2 regions of the Nocardia jiangsuensis genome follow, and region 2 is predicted to be linked to the other one. Evidence: predicted binding sites of a transcription regulator. Region 2 holds the regulator's gene; the other holds the start of a gene.
The links. The regulator HspR, encoded in region 2, represses chaperone genes until heat shock. The targets are predictions, from matches to a motif close to ANNTGAGTNNNNNNNACTCANNT.

Region 1: the regulator HspR is predicted to act here: its motif matches at 1,675-1,697, upstream of lon (endopeptidase La).

The regions. Positions count from the first base shown of each region.
Region 1 is NZ_JBHSAX010000014.1:602,668-606,074, reverse strand. It holds gene ACFO0B_RS17180 (hypothetical protein) at 1-741, opposite strand, end outside; gene ACFO0B_RS17175 (dienelactone hydrolase family protein) at 854-1,600, shown strand; gene lon (endopeptidase La) at 1,776-3,407, shown strand, end outside.
Region 2 is NZ_JBHSAX010000014.1:293,221-296,627, reverse strand. It holds gene grpE (nucleotide exchange factor GrpE) at 1-486, shown strand, start outside; gene dnaJ (molecular chaperone DnaJ) at 511-1,680, shown strand; gene ACFO0B_RS15690 (heat shock protein transcriptional repressor HspR) at 1,680-2,084, shown strand; gene ACFO0B_RS15685 (globin domain-containing protein) at 2,398-3,407, shown strand, end outside.

The DNA.
Region 1 (3,407 bases), 310 kb from region 2:
CAGCGTCCGGTGCAGGTGCAGGTAGAGCGCGAGCAGCAGCCCGAACGGCGCGCCGAGCAGCCCGATCTTCACCATGAAGCGCAGCTCCGGCGCCGCGATGGTGGTGGTCAGGTCCTTGAGGATGGTCGGGTTCTGCCGCAGGTAGCGGATGACGAAGCTCTTGATGTCGATCAGCTGGTCGACATTGTCGCCGAGCGATTCGAAGGCCCGCCTGCACAGTGCGGGCAGCTCCCGGTCCACCCGCTGGTAGAGCAGCTGCCTCACCGCGCGCGGCAGGCTGCGCCAGAGCTCCGGATTCTCCCGCTCCATCAGCTCGTCGACCAGCGGCTCGACCTGCTCGCGCGCGAGCACCGCGATGTAGTCGGCGATGCCGTCCAGGTCCAGCTCGCGGATGAAATCCTTCGGGCTGCCGATCCGCATGATCGCCATGTCCACGCAGATGCTGGCCATCTTCTCCGCGCGGGCCGGGATGAAGCCCTGGAAGCCGAGCCGCTTGCCGTCGCCGGAGAAGGTCGGGAGCACCTGTACCCGGCGCGGGAAGTACGGGTAGAGCACCGAGAGCCCTGGAATCCGCACGCCGCGGAACTGCAGCGGCCAGAAGAGCATGAGCACGCCGGTCCAGTTCGTCAGCCATCCGGCCAGCCCGGCGAAGATCGGGAAGGTGATCAGCTCGACCACGAATTTCGACTGCCCGGTGAGTTCTTCCCAGTCGATGAAGAGCCCGGAGGCGAGAGCAGTCACGGCGCGATCCCCCTCGGTCCTGCCGGGTGGTGAGATATCAGGGCCCCAACATTCTCATTGCGCTCGAACCGGTGTCAACGCGCCACGACACCGCCGGATGAAGGAGAACCCCGTGCCGATTCAGACCGTCGACATCACCACCCCGGACGGCACCGCGGACGCGCTGTTCGTCCACCCCGGCTCCGCCACGCACCCCGGCGTGCTGCTCTTCCCGGACGCCTTCGGCCCGCGCCCCGCGCTCATCGAGATCGCCGAGGCCGTCTCCGCCCGCGGCTACGCCGTGCTGGTGCCGAACCTCTTCTACCGCGCCGGGCGCGCGCCGGTGGTCGAGCTGCCCGCCGTCGTCGATCCGAGCAACCGGCACAGGGTCTTCGACCGCATCCGCCCGCTGATGGAGCAGCTCACCCCCGAGCTCGCGCTCCGCGACGCGGGCGCCCACCTGGACTGGCTGGCCGCCGCGCCCGAGGTGGCGGCGGGGCCGGTCGGGCTCACCGGCTACTGCATGGGAGCCGCGCTGGTGCTGCACACCGCCGCCGCCTACCCGGATCGGGTCGCCGCCGGGGCCGGGTTCCACGGCGGCAGGCTGGCGAGCGACGCCGCCGACAGCCCGCACCTGGGCGCCGACCGGATCACCGCCGAGCTGTACTTCGGCCACGCCGACAACGATCCCTCGCTGCCCCCGGAGCAGATCGAGCGGCTGAACAAGGCGCTGGACGCGGCCGGGGTGCGCTACCGGGCCGAGGTCTACGCGGGCGCCGCGCACGGCTTCACCCAGCGCGACCTGGCCAGCTACGACGCCGCGGCGGACGCGCGGCACCTGCGCGAGCTCGGGGCGCTGCTCGATCGCGCACTGCGGTGAGTTCGGCGCACCGCGAGCCCGGCTTCGCCCTCGGCGAACACCGGATCGGTCCGGAACAAAGGTCGGCCCCCCTGGGTTGAGTGGGCGTAGCTCAACTTTCAGAAGGGTCGTTATCGTGACTACACCTCGGAACCTGCCGGTGCTGTTCCTGACCGATCCGATCGTGCTGCCGGGCATGGTCGTGCCCATCGAACTGGACGAATCGGCGCAGGCGGCGATCGATGCCGCGCGCGCCGCGAAGGAAGGCCAGGTGCTGGTGGCACCGCGGCTGGACGAGGGGTATGCGACGTACGGCGTCGTTGCCACCGTCGAACAGGTCGGCAGGTTGCGCGGGGGCGCGCCCGCCGCGGTGCTGAAGGCCGAGCGCCGCGCCCGGATCGGGCACGGGGTGACCGGGCCCGGTGCCGCGCTCTGGGTGGAGGCCGAGCCGGTGGAACTTCCGCAGGCGGACGGCCGTACCAGGGAGCTGGCCGACGAATACAAGAAGCTCGTGGTCTCGGTGCTGCAGCGGCGCGAGGCCTGGCAGATCATCGACGCGGTGAACCAGCTGACCGAGCCCTCCGAGATCGCCGACACCGCGGGCTACGCCTCCTACCTGACCGGCGAGCAGAAGCGCGAGATGCTGGAGACCCCGGACCCGGCGGCCCGGCTGACCAGGCTCATCGAGTGGACCCGCGCGCACATCGCCGAGGCCGAGGTCACCGAGAAGATCGGGGACGAGGTCAGGGAGAACCTGGAGAAGACGCAGCGCGAGTTCCTGCTGCGCCAGCAGCTGAACGCCATCCGTAAGGAGCTGGGCGAGGACGAGCCGGACGGCGCGGACGACTACCGCACCCGGGTCGAGGGCGCCGAGCTCCCGGACGAGGTGCGCGAGGCCGCGCTGCGCGAGGTCGGCAGGCTGGAGCGGGCAGGCGACCAGAGCCCGGAGTCGGGTTGGATCCGCACCTGGCTGGACACCGTGCTCGACCTGCCGTGGACCGCGCGGACCACGGACAACACCGACGTCACCGCCGCCCGCGCGGTGCTGGACGCCGACCACCACGGCCTGGACGAGGTCAAGGACCGGATGGTCGAGTACCTGGCGGTCCGCGCCAGGCGTGCCGCGCGCGGGCTCGAGGTGGTCGGTGGCCGCGGCTCGGGCGCGGTGCTGGTGCTGGTCGGCCCGCCCGGTGTCGGCAAGACCTCGCTCGGCGAGTCGGTGGCGCGGGCGCTGGGCCGGAAGTTCGTCCGGGTCGCGCTCGGCGGGGTCAGGGACGAGGCGGAGATCCGCGGGCACCGGCGCACCTACGTCGGCGCGCTGCCCGGCCGGATCGTGCGCGCCATGAAGGAGGCCGGGTCGATGAACCCGGTGGTGCTGCTGGACGAGATCGACAAGGTCGGCTCGGACTACCGGGGCGACCCGGCGGCCGCGCTGCTCGAGGTGCTCGACCCCGCGCAGAACCACACCTTCCGCGACCACTACCTCGACCTGGATCTCGACCTCTCCGACGTGCTGTTCGTCGCGACGGCCAATGTCATGGACACCATCCCCGGCCCGCTGCTCGACCGCATGGAGCTGATCACGGTCGACGGCTACACCGAGGACGACAAGGTCGCCATCGCGCGCGACTTCCTGGTGCCGCGACAGCTGGAGCGCAACGCCCTGACCGGTGACGAGGTGACGATCACCGACGCGGCGCTGCGCGAGATGGCGGCGAACTACACCCGCGAGGCAGGCGTCCGCCAGCTGGAGCGGCTGATCGCGAAGGGGCTGCGCAAGGCGGCCACCAAGCTCTCGGCCGACGGCTCCGGGCCGTTGACCATCGGG
Region 2 (3,407 bases):
CAGCGGCTGACCGCCGAGTACGCCAACTACCGGCGCCGGGTCGAGCGCGACCGCAAGGCCGCCACCGACTCGGCGAAGGCCGCCGTCGTCACCGAACTGCTCGGTGTGCTCGACGACCTGGACCGGGCGCGCGCGCACGGCGACCTGGAGTCCGGCCCGCTCAAGGCGGTCGCCGACAAGCTCGCCGAGGCGCTGCGCAAGCAGGGGCTGGAGGAGTTCGGCGCGGTGGGCGAGTCCTTCGACCCGACCCTGCACGAGGCCGTGCAGCACGAGGGCGGTGGCGCCGACCCGGTGCTCGGCCTTGTCATGCGCAAGGGTTACCGCTTCGGGGAGCGGGTGCTGCGGCACGCGCTCGTCGGAGTCACCGACGCGGTGCCGGAAGACACGGCAGAATCGGGTGAGAAGACCGGTGAGGCAGCGGATTCCACGACCGGCGAGAGCGACGCGGCATCGGGAGCAGCTGATGCCGAGACGACCGGACGATAGAGACGCGAGAGGAGGAGATGCTCGGTGAGCCAGCGGGAGTGGATCGAAAAGGACTTCTACAAGGAGCTGGGTGTCTCCGCCGACGCCACGCCGGACGAGATCAAGAAGGCGTATCGCAGGCTGGCCCGGGATAATCACCCGGACGCCAAGCCCGGTGACAACCGGGCCGAGGAGCGGTTCAAGGCCGTCAGCGAGGCACACGCCGTGCTCTCCGATCCGGCGAAGCGCCGGGAGTACGACGAGACCAGGAAGCTGTTCGCGGGCGGCGGTTTCGGCCGCGGCGGCTTCCAGCCGGGCGCCGGTGGCGGGTTCTCCCAGAACTTCGACATCAACGACATCTTCGGCGGCGGCGCGGGCGGCGCCGGCGACGGTGGCCTCGGCGACCTGCTCGGCGGGCTCTTCAACCGCGGCGGCGGCCCGCGCGGGGCGGCCAGCAGGCCGCGGCGCGGGGCCGACGTCGAGACCGAGACCACCCTCGGCTTCCGCGAGGCGGCCCAGGGCGTCACGGTCCCGCTGCGGATGACGAGCCCGGCGCCGTGCACCACCTGCCACGGCAGCGGTGCCAAGCCGGGGACGAGCCCGCGCACCTGCCCGAACTGCAACGGCGCCGGTGTGGTCAGCCGGAACCAGGGTGCCTTCGGCTTCAGCGAACCCTGCGACGAGTGCCGTGGCACCGGCTCGCTGATCGACGACCCGTGCGTCGACTGCCGCGGCACCGGCGTGCAGAACCGGACCCGCACGATCACCGTGCGGATTCCGCCCGGCGTCGGCGACGGGCAGCGCATCCGGCTGGCCGGACAGGGCGAGGCCGGGCTGCGCGGTGCGCCGTCGGGCGACCTGTTCGTCACCGTGCACGTCAGCCAGGACAAGGTCTTCGGCCGCAACGGCGACGACCTGACCCTGGTGCTTCCGGTGAGCTACGCGGAGCTGGTGCTCGGGACCACGGTCTCGGTGCCGACGCTGGACGGCCGGGTCGGCGTCAAGGTGCCGCCGGGCACCGCCGACGGCCGGATCCTGCGGGTGCGCGGGCGCGGTGTTCCGAAACGCAGCGGCGGCGCGGGCGACCTGCTGGTCACCGTCAAGGTCGCGGTGCCGCCGAAGCTGGACGACAATGCCGTCCAGGCGCTGCAGCGGTATCAGGAGGCGGAGAAGCTCAGCGGCTTCGATCCTCGTGCGGGATGGGCAGGTGCGTAATGTCCGACGATCCGAAACAGGTGTCCAACGCGGCGCGGGCCGAGTTCTTCATGATCTCGGTCGCGGCCCAGCTGGCAGGCATGCATGCGCAGACCCTGCGCACGTACGACCGGCTCGGCCTGGTCACGCCGCAGCGGACATCCGGTGGCGGTAGGCGCTACTCGGCCAGGGACGTTGAGCTGCTGCGCGAGGTGCAGCGGCTCTCCCAGGACGAGGGCGTCAACCTCGCCGGTATCAAACGGATCATCGAATTGACCAACCAGGTCGAGGAATTGCGCGAACAGGTCGCCGAGCTCTCGGCGGAGGTGGAACGCCTGCGGGCGGGCTACCGGCCGGATCTGGCGCCCCAGCAACGCAGTACCGCACTGGTGGTCTGGCAGCCGCGCAATAGACACGCGCGGTAGCCGCGGCGAATTTCGGAATTCGCCAGCAAATCAACAGCCCTCGACGGCGCACTCGCTCCCGCAGCGGTGCCCGTCGAGGGCTGTTGGCATTTCGGCCCCTTTCCGCGGATGCTGGACAGAATTCACCCCGATAGGCAAACTTACGGTCGGTTTATTGCGCTTTTTGAACAGGCCATCCAGTATTTTATGAAATAAGCTCGTGATATTCCGGCGCATCGCTCCCGCGCTGGCAAACTTGCACCTAGACTCGTTTCCATCGGCTGCCGAAGTGTTCCCCGGTAGAGTAAACGTGCGAAATGGGGTTGTGACACAAATGGATTCGCGGACCGTCGCGCTGGTCAGGACGACGTTCAAGGCGGTTGCCGCGGAAGAGGGGGGCCGAGAGGCGCTCGCGCGGACTTTCTACGCGATCTTGTTCACCGATTACCCGCAGATCCGCGATTTCTTCCCGGCCGCCATGGATGCCCAGCGCGACCGCCTGGTACAGGCCATCACCTATGCCCTGGACAAACTGGACGAGCCGGAGAAACTCCAGCCGTTCCTCGCTCAGCTCGGTCGTGACCACCGCAAGTACGGGGTCCGGCCGGAGCACTACATCGCCGTCGGCTACTCCATGAAGAAGGCGCTGCGGCAGTACACCGGCACCGAGCTGTGGACCGACGAGGTCGAGCAGGCCTGGGACGGCGGGCTCGAGGTCATCGCGAACACGATGATCGGCGCGGCCGCCAAGGAGACGACGCCGTCGGCCTGGCGCGGGGTCGTTGTGGAGCGCCGCGAGGTGCTGCGCAACCTCGCCGTTGTCCGGGTGCAGCTCGACCAGCCCATGCAGTACGCGGCGGGGCAGTACCTGAGCGTGCAGATCCCCTCCCGGCCGCGGATGTGGCGCTACCTCTCGCCCGCGGTGCCGCCGAACGCGAGCGGCGAGGTCGAGTTCCACGTGCGCTCGGTCTCCGGCGGCTGGGTCAGCCCGGCCATCGTGACCAACACCGCGGTCGGCGACCAGTGGCTGCTCGGCTCCCCGCTCGGCGGGCTCGGGCTGCCGCGCAACACCAAGCGCGCCATGCTCATGGTGGCCTGCGGCACCGGGCTGGCCCCGCTGCGCGCCCAGCTCATGGCGATGGCGCAGCGCCGCACCAACCCCAAGGTGCACCTCTTCGTCGGCGGGCACCACCCGTGCGATCTCTACGACCTGGAGACGCTGAGCCAGCTGGCGATGGCGAACAAGTGGCTCACCGTCACCCCGATCACCGAGAGCGACGAGAACCCCTGGTGGTACGAGGGCCCCACCGACCCGGAGCGCGACCTGCCCGGGCTGGAGCCGCG